Regions from separate parts of the Corynebacterium stationis genome, predicted to be linked through region 3. Evidence: riboswitches for the same ligand, from Rfam matches in the RefSeq annotation. Region 3 holds a riboswitch; each other region holds the start of a gene.
The links. A riboswitch is a leader RNA that binds a small molecule or an ion and turns the genes downstream of it on or off. The one in region 3 is predicted to bind thiamine pyrophosphate.
Positions count from the first base shown of each region.

Region 1: it holds a riboswitch for thiamine pyrophosphate, as region 3 does, so the genes downstream of both, thiC (phosphomethylpyrimidine synthase ThiC) here and CSTAT_RS02320 (ECF transporter S component) in region 3, are expected to answer to the same signal.
Region 2: it holds a riboswitch for thiamine pyrophosphate, as region 3 does, so the genes downstream of both, thiD (bifunctional hydroxymethylpyrimidine kinase/phosphomethylpyrimidine kinase) here and CSTAT_RS02320 (ECF transporter S component) in region 3, are expected to answer to the same signal.

Region 1 is NZ_CP009251.1:675,282-682,892, forward strand. Features, by position in the region: partial or broken gene CSTAT_RS03305 (BCCT family transporter) at 1-842, shown strand, start outside; gene CSTAT_RS03310 (IS3 family transposase) at 876-2,258, opposite strand; partial or broken gene CSTAT_RS03315 (BCCT family transporter) at 2,292-3,206, shown strand; TPP riboswitch at 3,839-3,948, shown strand; gene thiC (phosphomethylpyrimidine synthase ThiC) at 3,978-5,747, shown strand; gene CSTAT_RS03325 (OsmC family protein) at 5,771-6,319, opposite strand; gene CSTAT_RS03330 (FAD/NAD(P)-binding protein) at 6,379-7,611, opposite strand, start outside.
Region 2 is NZ_CP009251.1:105,528-113,138, forward strand. Features, by position in the region: gene CSTAT_RS00550 (ABC transporter substrate-binding protein) at 1-259, shown strand, start outside; gene CSTAT_RS00555 (ABC transporter permease) at 259-1,041, shown strand; gene CSTAT_RS00560 (ABC transporter ATP-binding protein) at 1,031-1,777, shown strand; gene tenA (thiaminase II) at 1,779-2,450, opposite strand; gene CSTAT_RS00570 (TenA family protein) at 2,450-3,112, opposite strand; gene thiD (bifunctional hydroxymethylpyrimidine kinase/phosphomethylpyrimidine kinase) at 3,109-3,969, opposite strand; TPP riboswitch at 4,037-4,127, opposite strand; gene CSTAT_RS00580 (calcium:cation antiporter) at 4,164-5,294, opposite strand; gene CSTAT_RS00585 (ATP-binding protein) at 5,495-7,180, opposite strand; gene CSTAT_RS00590 (hypothetical protein) at 7,437-7,611, shown strand, end outside.
Region 3 is NZ_CP009251.1:470,188-477,798, reverse strand. Features, by position in the region: gene CSTAT_RS02335 (nucleoside/nucleotide kinase family protein) at 1-167, opposite strand, end outside; gene CSTAT_RS02330 (energy-coupling factor transporter transmembrane component T family protein) at 294-1,061, opposite strand; gene CSTAT_RS02325 (ABC transporter ATP-binding protein) at 1,054-2,427, opposite strand; gene CSTAT_RS02320 (ECF transporter S component) at 2,427-3,032, opposite strand; TPP riboswitch at 3,023-3,139, opposite strand; gene CSTAT_RS02315 (DNA-directed RNA polymerase subunit beta') at 3,274-7,269, opposite strand; gene rpoB (DNA-directed RNA polymerase subunit beta) at 7,380-7,611, opposite strand, start outside.

The DNA of each region.
Region 1 (7,611 bases), 210 kb from region 3:
AGACGGATCCTTTCATTTTCTTCGTCTCGGGCGGCTTTATTGTGGCCTTTGTTGCGCTGACTCTCGCATTTGGAGAGCGCGCCCGAAACGTGTACTCCGTTGTCTCTGGTTGGCTATTAGACAACCTTGGCTGGATGTACATTGGTGGCTACTCCCTTATGTTCGTCTTCCTAATCGGTATTTTCGTATCCAAGTACGGAAACCTCCGGCTGGGAGACGACGATGAGAAACCCGCCTACTCCGTGCCAGTCTGGTTTGCGATGCTTTTTGCGGCCGGTCTAGGCGCTACCTTGATGTTTTGGGGCGCAGCTGAGCCTTTGCACCACAGCTTCAACCCGCCGCGCGGCGATTTCTTGCCGATGAGCCAAGAAGCCATTGACCAAGCATTTGAATTTACGTACTACCACTTTGCCGCACACATGTGGGTACCTTTCGTGCTTCCAGGCTTGGCCTTGGGATATTTCATTTACAAGCGCAAGATGCCAGCACGTTTGTCGTCGACATTTTCGCCACTGCTTGGTCGCAAGGTGTACGAATGGCCAGGAAAACTTATCGATGCCCTCTCGATCATCGGTACTGTCTTCGGTCTCGCGGTCTCTGTGGGCCTTGGCGTGCTGCAGATCAACGCAGGTATGAACATCATGTGGGATGTCCCGCTTATCTCCGGCGTGGAATTAGCGATCATCATTGTTGTTACCATCGCAGCGTCCGTATCTGTTGCTTCTGGTCTCGATCGCGGCATCAAGATTTTGTCGAACCTTAACATTGGTGCGGCCGTCGTCCTGATGGTTTTCGTCCTGCTGATGGGACCGACGTTGACGCTGCTGCGCCATACAGTCGAAGGGGGATGCGGACTGTTTTTAGGATTGTTTCGGTTATGAAGCTATCAGGTTTCGGTGTGCATGGATGCTTATTCCGCCGAGAGAGTCTTTAATTCTGACTTTGTTGTAAAACTCAATGTAGGAATTTACTGCTTCTTCAAGCTCATCTACCCTGTGCCAAATCTTGTGGTAGTACATTTCATTTTTCATCCGGCCAAAGAAGCCCTCACAAGCTGAGTTATCTGGTGAACACCCTTTTTTGGACATAGATCTAATGATTCCGGCCGTTCGGGTTATGGTTATCCAGCTATTGGCGCGGTAGTGAGTGCCCCGGTCAGAGTGCACAACAAGCTTGTTCAACGCTGTTGGTGGATGGGATTCAAGCGCTTCTATAAGGGATTTCTCTGCTATTTCCATCGTGGGATGGCGACCGGTTTTCCATCCGACAATCTTTCCGTCAAAACAGTCCACAATGGCCGAGAGATAAACTTTTCCGTTGCTGGCTACAAACTCGGTTATGTCGGTCAACCACAGCATGCTTGGCTCGTCTGCATGAAAGTTTCTTTTGACGATATTCGGCGGCGCTGGAGTTATTTCCCCTGCGTAGCTGGAATATCGAATTTTCCTTCGCGGGCTACGAACTGGGATTGCCATCTCCTGCATTAGCCGGCGGACGACCTTTTCGCTAATAGTGATACCCTCATGACGCAATACCCACCAAGTTCTGCGATAGCCGTAAGTAAAGTGGCTTTCCTCAGCTATTTCAGCAATGCGCAGCCTGACATCTTGTAGCGGGTCTAGGCGAGCCTGGGCTGCGAGTTGATAGTAGAACGTAGAGGTAGAAAGGCCTGCTGTTTCCAACAGCATGGGAAGCGGAAGGTGGTTTCGGAGTGCGTCAACTACCAGAGTCTTCTGAAGATTGTTCAGTGCTCCCGGAGTGACGCTGTCGTCTTTTTTTATTAACATCAGCTCCTCAGCCATCACTGCTTTTTCAACCATCAATTGAGCTGCCAGCTTCTTTAGCTCTTTTGGATCGTCTGGTAGCGAGGCTTTGAGAGATTTCTTGGTCGGGATTTTTCTTTCAGTTCTTCGTTCTTCGTTGGACATCAGGCCCCATTCGCCGAGTTCACGATATGCTTGCGCCCAACTGTATACGCTCATCTTCGTATACAGATCGAGTTTGTCGGCGATTTCCTGAGGACGTAGGCCCTCTTTGTACATCTGCACAGCTTCAAGCTTGAGCTTCCAAGGATAGGAACGTAGCTTTGTGGCTTGCTTGCGTGGCTTAGGACCCGGCTTGAGAGGCTCCCGCAGCCATTTGTACATTGTCCAACGGCCTGGGTAGCCCAGATTGCGGATCGTTTCCACGACAGATTTGGTTCGTCGATACTCCGCGACAGCCTTCTTGCGTTCTTCTAGGGTGTAGGAACGGTTCACTAGGAAAACCTTTCAGGATTCCGTCCGCATCCCCAAGCGTTCGGTAACTACGGCTCGTCCTTGCCGGAGATGATGTTCTGGACGGATTCCTTTGCTGAGAATCCTGGCTGGCAGGGTACTTGGACCGTCTTCTACTGGGCATGGACTATTTGCTGGTCACCATTTGTCGGTATGTTCATCGCGCGCATCTCGCGTGGCCGTACCGTGCGTGAATTCATCGGCGGCGTACTAGCGTTGCCAACTGTTTTCGTGGTCATCTGGTTTTCTATCTTCGGCCGCGCGGCGATTGAGATGGAACTATCTGACCCCGGGGTTCTTACTGGACCGGTGGTCGAAGACGGCGATACTCCTGTCGCACTATTCGCGCTTTTGGAGCAGTACCCGATTTACGCCATCTCTGGTTCTTTGGCAATCTTTGTCATCGTAATTTTCTTCGTTACCTCGATCGACTCCGCAGCCCTTGTCATAGACTCATTTGCCACCGGTGAAGAAAATAAGTCCCCCGTGTTCTACCGCATCGGTTGGGCTATTGCTGTTGGCGCGGTGACCGCTGCGCTGCTGTTTATCAACGACACTGGTATCGAAGCCATACAAGAAGTCGTCATTATTGTCGCACTGCCGTTCTTCATCATGATGTTTTGCATGATGTACTCACTGCTGAAAGGCATGGGGGATGATTATGCGGCAGAGCGTCGCATCGCCACGCGTCACTGGGAGAAGACAGATAGCCCCGAAAAACTTGAAGAACATGAATCCCGTCCTGCCCCTGGTTTCGATGCTGACGGTAACGAGCTAGGTGTACCTGAATTTGCCTATGACGAAGAAGGACGTTTCCATATTCCAGGCCATGTGGTGGTTGACGGCGATGTTTATCTCGGCGGCGACGTCGACAATGAATATGAACCGGAAACCCCGCCTGAAGGTCCAGGAAACGAGGCAAAGGCCTAACAAAGTTTAAAGCTTTGCGCGTATTATCTTTGGAATAGATTCTTGCCTTAAAGCGGTCAGGTGCATTGGATAGGCGGCCGCTTTAACCGCGGCAAGCTTATGGAAAATCCAGGATAAATTTGCTGCCCAAGTGCGATTCCCATCTGAGATGGACTCCGCGCTTGGGCAGTTGCCGTTTTACTGGGAAAGGCAAGTATCCGGTAGCTAAGACCGCTACTGTCGCTGCCTTGTTGCTCACTGTTGCTAGAAGGAATGAAAGAGCATTTCTGCGAACTAAAATTCTGCTTCTCGTGGGGTGTGGAAATGACATCACAGACAACGGCGCTAACACACGTTGCATCCCGGTAATCCTCATGTGCTCATCTTGCGCAAGCGTTCCCGTATAAGGAGCGCCGAGCGCCGCATACTGCCGGTCATTGACCTATCCGTTTTAGTTCCTGGCTTGTCACAATGGTGATGACGTGAGTCGCTGCTTCATGGTGTTCCGTCTTAGCCAAACTAAAACCTTGTACGTGGGGAGAAGGGCTTAAAATTTAAGACTTTTAATTTTTAATTCATAGCCGCTGAACAGTCGCTTTCTACCGAGAATGAAATTAATTGCTTGTCGGGCTTGAAATTACGTGATAGAGATAAAGAGTCCATGCGGGTGCCACTAAAAGTGGCTGAGATCGGGCTAGTGAAGTCCGAGACCGTTGAACCTGATCCGGTTAATGCCGGCGTAGGAAATAGGAGACTTCATTGTCTGATCGTAATGTAAATTTGCCGACCCCTTTGAACGCGACCAACGAGGCTCAGGGTGCGCAGACATCCGAACAACATCCAGCTCACAGCCTGTCGTGGCTCGAAGATGTTGAACACGGAATCAGAGTGCCAGTAACCGCAATTGCCCAATCTGATTCCCCAGATGGCACGCCGAATGAACCGTTGAAGGTCTACCGGACCATGGGTCCTGGCAGCGTTCCGGAACAAGGCCTTGCGCCTTGGCGCGCCGAGTGGATAGCCGCATTTGGCGACACGGAAACCTATGAAGCTCGTGGTGCACGCCTCGAAGATGATGGCCGCACCGCTGTACGCCGTGGCGCGCCGTCCCAGCAGTGGCAGGGAAGCAAGCCGGTGCCCCTGCGCGCGAAATCCGGTAAACGGGTAACCCAGATGCACTACGCGCGTAAGGGTGAGATAACGCCGGAAATGCGTTATGTGGCGCTGCGTGAAAACGTCGACGTGGAGCTCGTTCGCAGCGAGGTCGCCGCGGGCCGGGCGATCATCCCTGCGAATATCAACCATCCCGAATCGGAGCCGATGATCATCGGTAAGCAATTTTTGGTGAAGATCAACGCCAATATCGGCAACTCTGCCGTTACCAGTTCCATTGACGAAGAAGTCGCCAAGCTGGAATGGGCGTCGAAGTGGGGCGCGGATACCCTCATGGATTTGTCGACCGGAAATGACATTCACACCACGCGCGAGTGGATTCTGCGCAATTCACCCATTCCGATTGGCACAGTCCCGATTTACCAGGCATTGGAGAAAGTCGATGGCGACGCCAATGCGCTGACCTGGGAGATCTACCGGGACACCGTTATTGAACAGTGCGAGCAGGGCGTTGATTACATGACCGTCCACGCGGGCGTGTTGCTGCGGTATGTGCCGCTCACCGCCGACCGAGTTACAGGCATTGTCTCCCGGGGTGGCTCGATTATGGCCGGTTGGTGCCTCGCTCACCACGAAGAAAACTTCCTGTACACCCACTTTGATGAGCTGTGCGAGATTTTCGCCGCTTATGACGTGGCATTTTCGCTTGGCGATGGCCTCCGTCCCGGCTCCATTGCCGATGCCAACGACGCCGCGCAGTTTGCCGAACTAGACACCCTGGCTGAGCTGACCCAGCGCGCGTGGGAATATGACGTACAGGTGATGGTCGAAGGGCCAGGGCATATTCCGCTGCACAAGGTTCGCGAAAACGTCGAGCGGCAACAAGAACTCTGCAAAGGCGCACCTTTTTATACGCTGGGCCCGCTGGTAACAGATATCGCGCCGGGCTATGACCACATCACCTCCGCTATCGGCGCAACCGAAATCGCACGCTATGGCACCGCGATGCTGTGCTATGTCACCCCGAAAGAACACTTAGGTCTTCCCAACAGGGATGACGTAAAGACCGGCGTGATTACCTATAAAATCGCAGCGCACGCAGCAGATGTTGCCAAGGGGCATCCCGGTGCCACCGCGCGTGATGATGCCCTGTCCAAGGCACGCTTTGAATTCCGGTGGAATGACCAGTTCTCGCTTGGTCTGGACCCGGTAACAGCCCAGGAATATCACGATGAAACTTTGCCGGCAGAACCAGCAAAGACCGCACACTTTTGTTCAATGTGCGGTCCGAAGTTCTGCTCAATGAGGATATCGCAAGATATCCGCGACACCTATGGCAGCGCCGAGGCCCAAGCTGCTATTGCTGGCATGCAGCAAAAGAGCCAGGAATTCCTCAACGCGGGAGGGCAAGTCTACCTGCCACAGCCGACCATCGGTGCCCCAAAGTAATCAGCTGACTAACAAGCTGGCTTTTAGACCACCTTGTGGGTCAGGTTTGCTGGACGGGTGTAGGTGTTGACCACAGGGGACCACTGGATTGCGTCATCGACAATCTTTTCTAGGGTCTCACGGTCAGCATCGCCGTCAACATCAACGTTGACCTGGACATCGGAAACACCTGGGCGCTTATCATCGCTCAAGTCGCCAACGCCCCAGACAGGGGAGACGTCAATGTTGGATTCGATATCGATGTCGATCTTGGTCAGGGTAACGCCACGGTGGGTAGCGATTGCCTGGATGCCCACGGAGATGCAAGCTGCTAGGCCGGCCTGGGCGATTTCGGTTGGGTTCGGCGCGGAGTCATCGCCAAGCAAAGCTGGTGGCTCAGACACCAAAACTGGCTTCAGGTCGCGAACCTGGGTGTAATTGCGGAAGTGTCCATCAGCCTCGGTGTGAGTCTTGATGACCTTCTTGCCGCCTTCTGGGGTATCGATATTCTTCTGACGCAACGACGCCAGCTTGTCGGCATCGATAGCCTCGAGTGGTTCGCCGGCCTTGTGATTAGGGGTGAGATCAGACATTAAAAATTCTCCTTCTTTCGTGGAATGTTTCCCACAATACGCGCCTTGAATGTAAATCGCTAGACAGCTTGGTTCATTTTATTCACACCGAGCGTTATATTAAATGCGCTCGTGGCGGCCTTGTCGGCTTCTTGAATAAACCAGGAGTCGGTCCCTGGCAGTGGTGGGGAAATAGTGGTGTCCGGGTACTGCGCGTGCGCGGGGATACCGACCATGTGTAGGCGTGGGTCTTCGTGGCCTTCGGCATCAAGCACGCGGCGCGACTGCGGATGTTGTGCGACTGATGCGGTCGGCAATTCCGTGCCATCTTCGGCGATATCGCTAAAGGCAACGACGCGCTTTTTCTCTACTAAGTCCTTCATGAAGGAATCCACCGGCATCTTGCGGATATCTGGCTTGTGCACCCAGGCGTCGAAAAGCGTGGTGCCGCGATAGCGCACGCCGCCGGAATAGGGTGAGCTCATGGTCCATTCACCGGTAGTACGGTCGGTATCGAGCAGCGGATAGCCACCGATGAACTTCACGACGCCTGCCTCCACGAGCGCCATGAGCTGACGCGTGCGGAAGATTGGTGGGCCGGAGCACGCCAGTTGCGCCAGCGCAATGGCCTTATCAAACATGTGGTGGCGCGATTCCACGGTGTATCGCCCTTCCGCCCCCAGCACCTGGGAGGGCTTGCGGGAAAAGCCCAAAGACCACAGGGCAGCACGCACTGGGCTATCTTGTCCCTGCTCGGCATCGCGCAGGTCTTCTTCCAGGCGCTGCATCACATACGCGGTGAGCTCTTGCGTGTTATCGAAGTTGGCTGGCAAAAGATGCATCCAGCGCAGCAGTGAAAAACGCTTGGTGGTGTACTTTTCGATGACCTCATCCATCGCGCTGACGCCATTAAAGACCACACTGGCATCAACCTCAGCGTCATCGATAGCCTGCACAATGGTGTCCAAGTCGGCCTTGAGTGCTTGTGGTTCTACGCGGGCCAAAGTTTTGACGTATGCGTGGTAAGCATCGCGCAGGACCGCTGGCCAGACCTCCACGTCATAGTCGATAGAGCGACGACCCTTACGATCGGAAAGATCCGCAACAACCTTCTTTAAACGGGGAATCTCCGCTGCTGGTGGCAATCCACCATCATCAGACTGTGGCATAAACGGGTAACCGCGCCTGGAGCTCGCGTAATACGTTGGCTCTTTACCGGTGGCAATATAACGCAGCCCACTGGCCGCATCTGGGTCCTCGACAAACTGCCCACCGCGTTCTTGCGTGGTCAAAATCAAAATATCGAAAAAGCC
Region 2 (7,611 bases), 360 kb from region 3:
AGCCGCCGCAAAGATTTTGCAGGAAGAAAACGCTGGCCTACTCACTGACCTAGACATGCTGGTGGAAAGCCAAGAGATGCTCGCGGATAAGTACATGCTCGATGACAACGGTGACTTCGGCGTGCAAACCGAAGAGCACTGGAGCGAGCTCGGCCAGTTCCTCTTTGATTCCGATTTGCTGACTGATAACAACGGCAAACTGTTGGATAAGCAGCCTGCGTGGGAAGAATTTTTCACCAATGAATACTTGCAGGACTGATGAAGCAGTATTTATCTTTTAAGAATATCTGGGTGCCCGCAGGCTTTCTGGCCGTGCTGCTTATCGCGTGGGAGTTAATCGTGCGTTTGACCGCGGTGCGCCCGCAGGTGCTGCCGGCGCCAACGCTTGTGGCAAGCTCCGGTTGGGAGCATCGCAACGCACTTGGCGCGCATGCCCTGGCTACCTTAAATGTCACGCTACTGGGCTTTTCGGTGTCATTAGCGTGCGCGTGGCTGATTGCTATCGTTATTGATTTCTCGCCGCTGATGCGCCGTGGCCTAGTTCCGCTGCTGATTTCTTCCCAAACCATTCCGATTGTCGCTATCGCGCCGTTGATGATCATCTGGTTCGGCTTCGGGCTGCTGCCCAAGATCCTGGTGGTGGCTCTGGTGACCTTCTTCCCAGTAACCATCGGGCTAGTCGATGGTTTTGCGCGTGCGGACAGGGAAGCATCGGCGTTGCTGCGCAGCATGGGTGCCGGGCGCATCAAAGAGTTCCTCTTCCTGCGGCTACCGTCGGCGCTGCCACTCTTTTTCACTTCTTTGCGTATCGGTATTACTTATGCCGTGGTGGGCGCCATCTTCGCCGAGTATGTCGGCGCGAAGCAGGGCTTGGGCATTTATATGAGCGTGCAAAAGAATGCTTTTCGCACCGATTTGGTGCTCGCCGCAGTTACCGTCGCAGCTGTGATCAGCATTGTGCTCTACCTATCCACGTACCTGGTGGAACGGGCCGTTATTCCGTGGCACATCAAAGAAAGGACCGCTGCCAATGAGCGTTAAAACCTCACCGCAGTTGCACCTCGAGGGCATCTCACGCACCTTCCCGCTTGCCGATGCCCGCCAGCGCGCAGTGCTGGATGACATCTCTTTGACGGTGAATCCCGGGGAGTTTGTCTCCATCATCGGTCCATCTGGCTGCGGCAAGAGCACGCTGTTTAACATCATCGCCGGTTTGGATTCACCGACTAGTGGCACGGTGGGTATCGATGGGGAAGTGGCCTATATGCCGCAAAAAGATGCGTTGTTTCCGTGGCGCAGCATCGCCGCGAATGCCGCACTCGGCCTGGAAGTCCAAGGGGTTAAACGCCGCGCGGCGCGGGCACGGGTCAAGGAATGGTTTCCCCGCTTTGGGCTTGCGGGTTTTGAAGATTCCTTGCCGTTTGAGCTTTCCGGCGGCATGCGCCAGCGGGCAGCACTTCTGCGCACGGTGGTTCAAAACAAGAGCACTTTGCTTCTCGATGAACCCTTCGGCGCCCTCGACGCGCTTACCAAACAGGATTTACAAACCTGGCTGCAACAAGTGTGGGCCGAACATAATTGGACAGCACTGTTGATTACCCATGATGTCCGCGAAGCGATCTTGCTTTCAGACCGCGTGGTGGTGCTCAGCCCGCGCCCGGCGAAAGTCAGCCTCATTCTCGACGTTGACCTACCGAAGCCGCGGGGGATCGATGCGTTGACCAGCCCTAGATTCTTAGAGCTGGAACGCACGCTGCTTCAAACACTAGGCAGCTGAATCAGTCAGCTGAGTCCAGTGCTTGCTGCCAGAACGCTGCTTCCAAGCGGGTCGCGGCGCGGAAGATTTCCACTAAGGAATCAAAGCGCTCCGCGGTGACGCTACCTGCGGTTAGCGCGTCGAGGCGTTCGGTGGCAGCTTGTGCTGCGGTTTGGAATTCCGTGCCGGAGTATTCCGCAATCCACTCGCCGTAGGGGTGTTCTTCGCCGGCATCTAGAGCCCGTATTCGTTGCGGCTCTAGGGCTACACCAATTTCTGCATAACCAATGGAGCATGGTGAAAGCGCGACGTGCATATCCAGCAGGTCGCCGGACATCCCGGTGTCCAAAACGTAGCGGGTATAAGCCACGGTGGTTTGTTTTTCTGCCGCCGCATCAAGCTCTTCTTCCGTGATTCCCCAGCGTGTAGTCAGTCGGCGGTGTAGTTCGGTTTCGTGCAAGATAGCCTGCAGTGCGCCCGTCGCGTCTTTAATATCGGCGAGGTTGCGGCTTTTGTACGCAGCCAGTGCGTTCGCCCGCGCGAACTGCACGAGGAAGTGATAATCCTGCACTAGGTAGTCCTGGAAGACGGGTAGCGGCAAGGTGCCTTCGCCAAGTTTGCGCACGAATTCGTGCTCGGTGTAATCGGTCCACTCGGTACCGATGGCTTTTTTCAGATCATTAAACAGTGTCATTATTTTTCTCCTGTGATGGGGTGGGCGTAGGCAGCATCAAAAAATGCGAGCTCGATTTCTACTGCGCGGTGAAAGAAGTCTTCCGCAACAGCGCGCCGGGCTGGGCCGACGCGGTCGAGTTCTGCGCGTAAGAACGCGATGCGCTCGTGGAATTCAGGAAAATCATGCAGTCGAATCCATTCCGCGTGCACGAAGTTCTTCGGCAGCGGGCGCGCACCGCGGGTCGCCCAGTCGAGGTACAACCATTCCGCAACCAGCAACACCGCGACGATTGCTACGTAATCGCGGGTTTCCGCAGCCTCACGCATCAACGCGCAAAACGCGGTGGTCGGCTCGGTATTCGGGATTTCTTCGCGCTGCTTGTCGCTCACGCCCAATGCTTTAAAGGCGTCGAGGAAATAAGTATTTTCATCGCCGGCTATCTCGCCAATAAATTGCGCAAACCGCAGCCGTGGTTCAAGCGCATCCGCCGTGCTTACCGATGCCCCCAGCAACACCAAGAAACTATCCAAAAAGCGGTAGTCCTGCACCAAGTAGCTGGCCATGACAGAGTCGTCGATGGTGCCATCGAAAAGCTCCTGCACAAAGCGGTGAGAAACTGCCTTCTCCCACGTGGTGTGGTTTTGCTCGCGCAAAAGGTCCGTAAATCGTTGAGTGCTCATCGTTGTGTTCCTTGCAATTGCAAAGGCGCGTTATTCCATAGCGCGTGGAAGTGATGGACGGGGCCGTGGCCTGCACCGACGTCCAATTCATCCGCGTGGCGCAGCGCGTGCGTGAGATAGTCTTTGGCGCGGCGCACCGCTTCTTCGTATCCGTGTTGGGGTAAAAGCGCTGCTATCGCGGCCGATAATGTGCACCCAGTGCCGTGGTCATTGACAGTGTCCACGCGCGGTGCGGTCAGCTCCACGGTGTGCTCGCCGGCATCACCGCCGGTGAGGATATCGGTGCTTTCCGCACCGCTTAAATGCCCGCCTTTGAGCAGCACCCACTTTGCGCCCAAAGCGCGCAGATCGTTTAAGGACTCACGCATTTCTGCCAAGCTGCCCATCTCTACCTCGCGGCCCAGCAACACCGATGCCTCCGGCAGATTCGGCGTAATCAGCGTTGCCCGCGGCACGAGACGCTCCCGAATCGCGTCGACATCATCCTGGTTGAGCAGATGATCGCCACTTTTAGCGACCATCACCGGATCCAAGACCACCGGGCACTGCGCGTATTTATCCAGTGACTGCGTGATCGCTTCGGCGATTCCAGCATTGGCCACCATGCCGATTTTCACTGCATCGACGCGGACATCCTCAAAGACCGCGGCGATTTGTTCGGCCACGAATTCAGGTTCCATCGCGACGATGCTTCCCACCCCGCGCGTATTTTGCGCAACCACTGCGGTGACCACGCTCATCCCATATGCGCCGTTGGCAGAAAATGCTTTTAAGTCTGCTTGAATCCCCGCGCCACCGGTGGGATCTGTGCCAGCAATGGTTAATACGTTCGGTATCAACGCTTGTCTCCGTTTCATCACTCATATCGAGTTCGAAGAAGCGAAGCGTGCTGCAATAGATACAGGTATCCCTGCATATACTGCCTGCGTCGTTTACCGACATTCCTCCGCGAGTCCGAACTCGATCAGGTTCTCGGGTTTAATCTCAGCCCTTCCGGGCACCCCGTGTCTGGCGCCCACGCTAGCACAGAATGTCCTGGCAAGAAACGACTTTAAGAAAATACGCTGAGCGCGTAGAGGATGAAGACGAATAGGTGTGCTCCGCCGTGAATCGCGGTGACTTTCTGGGAGTTAAACGTTGCGATGCTCAAAGCCAGGCTGATTCCTAGTAGCAGCAGGTTGGTGGGGTTTTCGGCGAGGGTAACGGTTTGCCCAGTAAGCAGACCGATGATGAGCACGACCGGCAGAGTGAGGCCAACACAGGAGACGAGCGCGCCGTGGGCGAGGTTAACCACGCGTTGTCCTTCGCCACCCCAGGCAGCGCGGACGGTGGTGATTGCTTCGGGCAAAAAGACAATCATTGCGATGATGATGCCGGAAAGCGCGATGGGAGCGCCGAGGCGGTTAAGGCCGTCATCGAGAAGCGATGCCATATCGTGAGAGAGCATCACGATGGGGATTACCGTGATGAGCAAAACCAGCGCGCGGGTGAAGATCTCGCCTTTGTGCTCGCGGAAAATTGCGGCGATTCCGGGGTTGTTGGAAGCAACGACGTCCTTGTCTGTTTCCGTGAAGTCGGCATGCTGGGCGCCGGTTTGGCGGTAGAGAAAGAATCCGTAGAGGATGACTGTCAAGGTCACGATGGTGATGGCCTGCGCGGAATTGTATGCGCCATCGGTGCCGATGACAGCTGGAAAGGCGAAGGCGGTGGCGATGAGTACGACGAGCATGGATAAGTATGCGGAAATACCGGTGCGGTTGACCTGCAGGTTGCTATGACGCATGCCGCCGACGAGAAGTGCCAGGCCGATGACCAGGTTGAGGACAATCATGACCGTGGCCATGACGGAATCACGCGCGATGGTGTGGTGATCGCCTGGGCCGAGCATAACCGCGGAGATGAGAATGACTTCAATGCCGACAATTGAAAGGGTCAGCACCAGGGTGCCGTAGGGATCACCAAGCCGGTGCGCGAGATGTTCAGCTTGGGTGACAACCCCGCCGGAACACACGATGATCACGCCCACGATGAGCGCAAGAAGGGTGAAGACGAGGGGCATCGATAAGCTGCCCGCGAGAAAACCTGATGCCAGTGATAGTAGTGCGACCGCAACCCAGCCCAATACAATTCGGGCGATGACAGATCCGGTGAGAACGCCGCGCAGGGCAGTAGAGGCTGACATGGACGAAGACTCCTTTAAGTGCAGGGTCGTCCCAGCTCTAGCTTTGACTGTGCAGGCCGTCCTGCCAGCGTGTTCTAACCAGCAGCCTAGCACGCCCGGCCGATACGGCAAGCTGGAGCCAACTATGCGATGAAGGAATTGATTCGTAATCAGTTTGGATGCCAAGTCTGCCTATCTCTTGAAGGTTAAATTAGCCAAGATCACGTGCGGCGATAAGCTCGTTTTCTACTGCTTGGTGGCGCTGTGGCTGTGATAAAACCGATTTCTACAAGATGTCGAAGGGCGGCGCGTACGGTGCTTATTGGCCGATCGGTAAGGTCGCTAACTTGTTGAGCTGAGAGTTCTTCAGTATTAGATACTGCATCGAATACGTCTTGTTGGGCGGGGGTTAGGTGAGCTCCCGCACTTGAGAGGGTGTACACCCCTTGGCTCGATTCAATTAACGAACCTTGTTGAGCAAGCTTATCGAGCATGATCTGAAGCTCACCACTGTCGCCGCCTGTCTGCCGTTTGAGATCTTTAGCTGTGACGGCCCCCAAGTCTTTTGCCAAAACAAGTGCGGCACCTTCAGCGATTGAGAATTCATCTCCAAGTCGTTCCTTAACCCAGGATGCGACTTCTCCGTCTGCGAGGCCGAATCGCTGCAGAATGACTGTCACTCGAGCAATATCTACCTTAAAAGTCGGCCTGGGAAGACCGACAGATTTCATGGTGTTGATCATGGTCAAGATCCCTCCACCATTACTTTCGGCAAGTACCCCGTCGTATTCGTGGGACAGTGGGACATCTTGAAGTAGCCTGGCTAATGTCGAATTCCGCGGGATTTGTTGTCCATCATCGAGGTTCTCGGTAGTTTTGCCGCCAGGCAATCCTCCAGGGCTGCTGATTTCTACGCGGTCTAAAAAGATATCGACACTGATATTTTGGTCTCGGAATGGTGCGGAGTAGTCACGATGCATCACTGCATTAGCTAATGCCTCGCGTAATACGGTCTCAGGTATTTCTAAGACATCCTTTCCGAGGCTTCCTTCAATCACCCTTCTTGTTCGAAGGTTTCGACGAATTGCTGCGATTGCATCTAAAACTTGGGTGGCTACGTTGCTTTCACAAAGGACTCGGTCCACGAAACGAGTGTTTTCTCCTGCTGGTGCTTTTTCTTTTCCGGGGTGGACCGCCACATCAATAAATAATTGAGGAAAGAATTGTTGAGGATATTCTCCTAACGCCATTAGTCCTGCAAGGGTAAGTTCGCCGTCTTGAGTAACTATGGATTTCTGCTTGATCCACTTATTGGTTTCATCAAAATCCAGCCGAGAATGTTGGCGCTTCAGCCGAGACTCCATGGCTTTAGTGAGTGAGGTATCTAGGTCATTGATATCAGTACCTGGGACATGTTCTCTGTCGGAAGCGTGCTTGTCGAATCGGTGTTGGAGTTCGTAGACTTCAAGGGCGCTAAGTCGTTGATCCGCGTCGCCAACTCTTTTAAAGCTTCCGTTCGATACTCCCTTTGATTTTACGAAGCATGGGCCATTAACAGTTAACGGAGAAATGGTGACTACGACGCATAGTTGTGTGTCAACTTTTAACAGCTCGACGGAATAGTCTGGGACTGGTTCCACGCGAATTGCGTGCTGGTCGCTGGTATTTAGACCGCTGCGGATACGGTCCTCAACGTCCTTGGCATTGAATCCTGGAGCTGGAGTGAACGATGGTTCTTCTAAACCCAGTACGATGATTCCGCCATTACTGTTAGCGAAAGCGCTTACCGTTTCCCAGAAACTTTTTGATTCACTCTTATGCGCCCATGCCTTTACTTCTATCAAAGCGTCATCTCTGCCGAGGGTACGGAGGCGGGCAAGGTGGGAATCTAGTTCAGATTGTTTCATGGGGACCTCACTGTCGCTCAAAGACTATTAAGCCTCACTGTATACAGTGAGACCGTCATTTTCTATAGTGAGGGCGTCACTTTATATAGTGAGACCGTCGTTTTATATAGTGAGGGCCTCATTTTCTGCAGTGTGGGCGTAACTTTATATAGTGAGAGCCCATTTTTATGTAATGAAGCTCTTTTTGGACAGCGGAAGACGTATTAGTGTGGGGCACACTGAATGCTTGATTCCTATGCGTGCTCGTTGAGAGGAAATGATGACTGATACCGCCACGGTTAAGGAGCAACGCCGGCCCACGGCTTCGCTGAAGCGGTTAGCCACTGTAGAAGCTATTTTTGGCTACATCATGGTGCCGTTTTATGTGGTCTTGCAGTACGTTTTCCCAAAGCCGCGGGAGAAAAACGACCGTCAGCAAGGGGTAATTAAAG
Region 3 (7,611 bases):
ACAACTTCCGGTGGGTCTTCATCCTGGATGTCTTGCCCGGGAACACGTGTCGCCGGCTCTGCTTGGCTAGCTTCGACCGGCAGAAATCCACTGGGCACGCCCTCAGACTGCGTCGCTGGGTCAATGGTGGTGTTAATAATCAGTGTCATGGAGTTGGGATCAGCCACTAAGACTTTCCTAGCCACACCTTTCAAATGCTTTTGCCACACGATTTAAGCTAGAACTTTATCTAATCCATGTTAGCGGATTGACTGCTTTTGTCCGGATTTACGCTTTCTATTTTACAAGCATTTCTACAAGCCCAAAAAGCGCCAGGAGCCTGACACGACAGAAATTATCACCGGCAAGCTCGCGAGTAGCACTCCGATGGCCATGATTATCCAGTCCCTACGCACGAGCTTCGATTCCCGCGCCCAGGTACGCGGCGAAGTAGTGACGGGCTTGCCAAATCCGCGGGCTTCCATGGCCGTAGCTAGTTTCCCACCGCGGCGCAGGGCAAGCACCAATAGCCCAAAAGTCATGGTCACCAGATGGCTGATGCGCCCGCGGTCAGCAAGTCCCCGCGCACGACGAGCTTGCCCCATTGCTTGCCAATCATCTTTGAACAGGGTCAGCATGCGCACGCCGGCTACCGCACCGATGACGAAGCGGGCGGGAAGTTTCAGGATTTGCGCCAGGGCGTCGCCTAATTCCGTCGGGTCGATATCTCGCGCCAGCACAATCACCGGCAATGCGACAGCAAGCACACGCAACATCATCGCCACCGCTAGTTCGATGGAATTATCGGTCACCGTGGCCAGGAAGAAGGAGAAATACTCCCTCCCACCTTCTTGGGCATAGAGCAGCATCGATATCCCCGATATCGGCGCGATGATTATCAGCGGCCAAGACATTTTGAGTAGACGCCACCAGCTCACCCGGCACAACGGCGCGCATAGTAAGGTAATCACAAGAGAGACGGCCGCGCTCACCCAGTCCACAGACAACAGCAGCGGTGTCGTCACCAAGATAATGACCGCCAACCGCGTCAACGGGTTCACACCGGTTAAAACATTAGGCATGCGCGCTCACCACCAGGTGGGCATCGGCCAAAGCATTGATAAATAGTTCATCGTGGGTAATCGATGCGACAGTAATGCCCTCATCAACCAGTTCGCGAATCATAAAGACCAGTTCTTTAAAAGTTTCCGGGTCTTGGCCGAAAGTCGGCTCGTCTAAAAGGACAACACTCGGTGCGGTGACCAAAGCAGTGGCCACAGATAGTCGGCGCTTTTCGCCGCCAGACAAGGTAAAGGGGTTGGCTTCAACCAAAGACTCCAGCCGCAGGCGTTGCAAGAGCTTGTCGATGCGCTCTTCTACTCCCTGGTTAGATCCCCTTACTAGGGATCCGACCACTTTGGGCCCCACCCGCATTTCTTCGATCACGCTGCGGGCGACGAATTGGTGCTCAGGGTTTTGAAACACAAAGCCGATGCGCTGCGCCAGCTGAACAGAGCTCCACGCGTGTGGGTTTTTTGCCAAGCCGCGGCGAATCTCTTCGGAATAGCCCAACTTCCCCGCTACCGGAGAAATCAACCCTGCCATCGTCATCAACCAGGTAGTTTTGCCAGAACCGTTGGCGCCAGTGATCACCGTCGATGCACCCTGCGGAATGGCCAGCGTGCGGGCCGGACCAAAACGGGTGGCAAGGTTATGCGACCACAGCGCTGCCGGAGCATCGGCAGGTACTGGCGATGCCGTGGGCAACCCGGTAATGCGCCGTGCGGCGACAGCTGGAGCCACTTCCCCGTCGTAGATAAGCTTTCCGTGTTCTAAAACAATGGCGCGGTTTAACACGTGTTCCCACTGCGTATAGTTGTGCTCAATGACAATGAGAGTTGCGCCGGTTTCTTTAACCACGTGGTCAACGGCTGCGACAACATCGGCTGCACCTTGCGGGTCAAGGTTGGCTGTGGGTTCATCGAGCAAAATCACCTCGGCTCCCATGGCGATTACGCCTGCCAGCGCAAGGCGCTGTTTTTGTCCGCCGGAGAGCCGCGCGGTGGGATGTTCAAGGCTTAGATCTAAGCCGACCATTTCCAATGCTTGATGCACACGACGCCAGATTTCCTCGCGTGGAAGGCCGAGATTTTCGCAGCCGAAAGCCACGTCATCGCCAACGCGCGAGGCAATAACCTGAGAGTCCGGGTCTTGCAAAACCAAACCCACTGCGGCGGCGTTGATGGTGAGCTCGCCACGCAGGGTACCTTCATCATCCCCGCCGAGTACTCCGGCCAGTGCTGAAAGCAGCGTCGATTTGCCCGAGCCGGAATCACCAGCGAGCAAGATTCGTTCACCGCGTTCGACGCGGATATCAATATCGGAAATAGCTGGGGTGCGGCGACCAGCGTGCTGCCACGTGGTACCGCGCAATAAGATTTGTGACATTACAGCGCGCGCTGTTCCCGTCCCACAGCAAAGCGATCCAGGGCCCCGGTTTTCGCTAAAGCTTTAACCGTAAAGTAGCTCAAGGCACCGGCCAAGATAGCTCCCGAGACGACGAGACAAGCCAGGTAGATCAGGTTAAATTCCAACGACTTGGCGATATTTGCTGAGGTGAAAAGCTCCAGCACAAATGCACCAAGCGCGGCACCAATGCCGCCGAGCATGGCGACCATCAGGCTAAAGCGGCGGTAGAGGAAGATTGCGAAGACAATCTCTACGCCTAAGCCTTGGGCAAGACCAGAGTAAAGAGTTTCTGGTCCCCACTGGGAACCAAATACCGCGGAGACAGTCGCCGCTAGAGTTTCTACATAAATCGCTGCGCCGGGTTTACGGATAACCAACGCGCCGATTACACCACCGGCAAGCCAAATGCCAGTGGCAATGCCACCGAGGCCCGGGGTGAGCGCATCCATCGCCATGAACCAGGCGTATCCCACCGAGTTCCAAAAGACGAAGACCAGCCCGCAGGCAACTGCGAGGATGGAGGCAACGATGATATCTACCACTCGCCAGTTTAAAGAGCGAGCAGGGTTAACTTGAGTAACCACTTCTTTATCCTTTCGCCGGCATTATCCGGTTCAAGTTCGACGGTTTCCCAGCGCCTGCGCCAAGGTCTCAGCCCGCACTTTGCTTGCGAGCACCCGTAAATGAATATGATGCCCTTCAATACCTACCAGAGCCCGTATAACCTGCGCAAATAACAAAGCAGCGCCCGCGCTACCGAAAATCAATCAGTAGCGCGGGCGCTGCGGTGTTAAACAGCTGAAGCCGTTGAACACGGGAGTTGGACTAGAAGGTGAAGTCCTCATCCAGTGGGACGGAAGCGCCGGTGAATTCACCGAAGCCGTCGTCACCGTAGATGGAATCGCCGTAAGTCGGAATCGAGTAAGCCGCATTGCGTGCTGCCTCGGTTGGCTTGACGGAGATGTTGCGGTAACGCGAGATACCAGTACCAGCTGGGATCAGCTTACCAATGATGACGTTCTCCTTCAGGCCGATGAGCTTATCGGAGCGCTTGTTGATAGCGGCATCGGTAAGCACGCGGGTGGTCTCCTGGAAGGACGCCGCAGACAGCCAAGACTCGGTAGCCAAGGAAGCCTTGGTAATACCCATAATCTCAGAACGCAGCTGAGCTGGTTCCTTGCCCTCTGCCTGCATACCAGCATTGATCTGGCGAGCCTCAGAAAGGTCAACCAGAGTACCTGGCAGCAGATCGGTGTTACCAGCATCGATAACGGTACCGCGACGCAGCATCTGACGGATGATGATCTCGATGTGCTTGTCGTGGATGGCTACACCCTGGGCGCGGTAAACAGCCTGAACCTCGTCGATGAGGTGCTTTTCCACACCACGGCGGCCGAGAACCTCAAGCACGTCGTGTGGGTCAGCAGCACCGCGCATCAGACGCAGACCGGTGGTGACGTGGTCACCGTCGCGCAGGGAGCGCTCGATCATTGCGTTCGGGTTGGATTCCATCGGACGACGAACCTGAGCCAGGCCCTGACGCTTCGACAGCTTCTCGTAGACCACGTTATCCGAGCCGTCATCTGGGGTAATCGTCAAAGTCCAGAAGTTACCTTCATCGGACAAAGAGATCGTGCCGTCGACGGATGCAATTGGTGCACGGTTCTTCGGGTTACGTGCCTCAAACAGTTCCTGAACACGTGGCAGACCACCGGTAATATCGCCACCGACACCACCCTGGTGGAAGGTACGCATGGTCAGCTGGGTACCAGGCTCACCAATGGACTGAGCAGCAACAATACCGACGGCTTCGCCGATATCAACCAAGTTGCCAGAAGCCATGGACTTGCCGTAGCACTTCGCACAAACACCAGCTGGCGTCTGACAAGTCAGTACGGAACGTACCTTAACTTCGGTGATGCCAGCGTTAACCAGCTTCTCCGTCAGTTCCTCAGTCAGGTCCGAGCCAGCTTCAGCAACAACGTTGCCTTCAGCATCCTTGACGTCGGTTGCAACAACGCGGCCAGATGCTGAGGTCTCCCACAGCTCGTGAACAGCGTAGGTGCCTTCTGCAATTTCCTCACCGATTGGGACGCGAACGCCCTGACGGGTGCCACAGTCGTCTTCGCGAACGATGACATCCTGCGCAACGTCAACCAGACGACGGGTCAGGTAGCCCGAGTCAGCGGTACGCAGAGCGGTATCCGCCAGACCCTTACGGGAACCGTGGGAGTTGTTGAAGTACTCCAGAACCGACAGACCTTCACGGAAGGAGGTCTTAATCGGACGGGTGATGTAGTCACCCTTGGAGTTCACAACCATGCCCTTCATGCCGGCCAGGGTCCAGATCTGACGCATGTTACCTGCTGCACCAGACTTAACGATCATCGGAATTGGGTTGTCATCTGGGTACAGTGCCTCAACCGCGTTACCCACGGAGTCGGTTGCATTCTTCCACAGCTCAACCAGACGGTCGTAGCGCTCACGCTCAGTCAGCGCACCCTGATCCCAGTACTTGCGCTCGATGCGTTCTGCTTCCTTCTCGTAAGACTCAAGCATGTCGGTCTTATTTGGAAGAACCAGAACGTCGTGCATGGTAATGGTGACACAAGAACGGGTTGCCCAGTAGAAACCGGCATCCTTCATCTTGTCCAGTACCTGTGCAACGGTGATCATTGGGTACTTGATTGCCAGGTCGTTAATGACGTCACCAAGCAGGACAATGTCCTTGGAGCCGCCCTTACGGACCATTACACCTTCAAGGTAGGGGTAGTTCCATGGCAGGAGCTCATTGAACATGATGCGTCCCAGGGTGGTCTCAGCCATCCAGGATTCGCCCTTGGTCCAGCCATCTGGGAACTGCGCTGCCTCAATTGCTTCGGTTGGACGCAGGTGATCAATACGAACCTTGATCGGTGCCTGCAGACCAAGTACGCCACGGTCATAAGCCATGATCGCTTCAGCGTAGGACGAGTACACGCCCTGCGCTGGGCCATTATCATCAGCTGGTGCGTAGCGGCCATTGCCACCGATTTCATCCTCGCCCTTGTTCATGGTGAGGAAGTACAAACCGGTAACCATGTCCAGACGTGGCATAGCCAGTGGCTTACCGGATGCTGGGGACAAAATATTGTTCGAGGACAACATCAGCACGCGAGCTTCAGCCTGTGCTTCTGCGGACAGTGGTAGGTGGACTGCCATTTGGTCGCCGTCGAAGTCGGCGTTGAAAGCTTCACAAGCCAGTGGGTGCAGCTGAATAGCCTTACCTTCAACCAGCTTTGGCTCGAATGCCTGGATACCAAGACGGTGCAGGGTTGGTGCACGGTTCAGAAGTACTGGGTGCTCGGAAATAGCTTCTTCCAGAACGTCCCATACCTCTGGACGCTGACGCTCAACCATGCGCTTTGCAGACTTAATGTTCTGCGCATAGTCGTTTTCAACCAGACGTTTCATAACGAATGGCTTGAACAGCTCCAGTGCCATCAGCTTTGGAAGACCACACTCGTGCAGCTTCAGCTGAGGACCAACAATAATTACCGAACGACCGGAGTAGTCAACACGCTTACCCAGCAGGTTCTGACGGAAACGACCCTGCTTACCCTTGAGCAAGTCGCTCAAGGACTTCAGTGGACGGCTACCTGGGCCAGCAACTGGGCGGCCACGACGACCGTTGTCGAACAGCGCGTCAACAGATTCCTGCAGCATGCGCTTCTCGTTATTCACGATGATCTCAGGCGCGCCGAGATCGATCATGCGCTTCAGACGGTTGTTGCGGTTGATAACGCGACGGTACAGGTCATTCAAGTCGGAGGTCGCGAAACGGCCACCGTCAAGCTGAACCATTGGGCGCAGCTCTGGTGGGATCACTGGGATCGCATCCAAAACCATGCCAGCTGGATCGTTGCCCGAACGCTGGAATGCTGCGACAACCTTCAAACGCTTCAGCGCGCGCATTTTCTTCTGACCCTTGCCATTGTTGATGACATCACGCAGTTCCTCCGCCTCTGCATCGAGGTCGAAGTTGCGGATCAGGGTCTGAATAGCTTCTGCACCCATGCCGCCCGTGAAGTAATCTTCGTAGCGGTCAACCAGCTCTTCGTAGATGGTCTCATCAATGATCATCTGCTTTGGAGCCAGCTTGTTGAAGGTGTTCCAGATTTCGTCGAGGCGTGCAACTTCGCGCTCACCGCGTTCACGAATGTGCTGCATTTCCTTATCAGCAGCATTCTGAACCTTGCGGCGAGCATCAGCCTTAGCGCCTTCTGCTTCTAGAGCAGCCAGGTCGTCTTCCAGCTTGGATGCACGCTCTGCAATTTCAGCATTGACGTCATCTTCTACGTCCTTCTTCTCCAAGAGCATTTCGCCCTCAAGAGTCGACAGGTCGTTGTGGCGAGCCTCGTCATCAACAGAGGTGATGATGTTAGCTGCGAAGTAGATGATGCGCTCCAGGTCCTTTGGAGCCAGGTCCAACAGGTAGCCCAAACGGGATGGGACACCCTTGAAGTACCAGATGTGGGTCACTGGAGCAGCAAGCTCAATGTGGCCCATGCGTTCACGACGAACCTTGGACTTGGTGACCTCAACGCCACAGCGCTCACAAATGATGCCCTTGTAGCGGACACGCTTGTACTTACCACACTGGCACTCCCAGTCACGGGTAGGGCCGAAGATACGCTCACAGAAAAGGCCGTCCTTTTCTGGCTTCAAGGTGCGGTAGTTAATGGTCTCAGGCTTCTTAACCTCGCCCTTAGACCAACGGCGAATGTCGTCGGCGGTGGCCAGTCCAATACGAAGCTCGTCGAAGAGATTTACGTCGAACACGTAACGTCTCCCTTTCATCCTCCTAAGACGGAGGAAGTTGATTGGCTTTTAGTTCTTAATAACGTTTCGTCCGTTCCCGGTGCTTTCACACCGAGAACGCATAGCACTAGTTAAGCGATATCTGCGGAAGAGCCCTCATCACGGGACAAGTTAATGCCCATGGAAGAACCAGATTCCATATCGTCATCATCAGAGCCGGAAAGTTCCATTGGGGTGCCGTCTGCGGAAAGAACTTCCACGTTCAGACACAGGGACTGCAGCTCCTTGAGCAACACCTTGAAGGACTCAGGAATACCTGGATCCGGAATGTTGTCGCCCTTAACAATTGCCTCGTAGACCTTC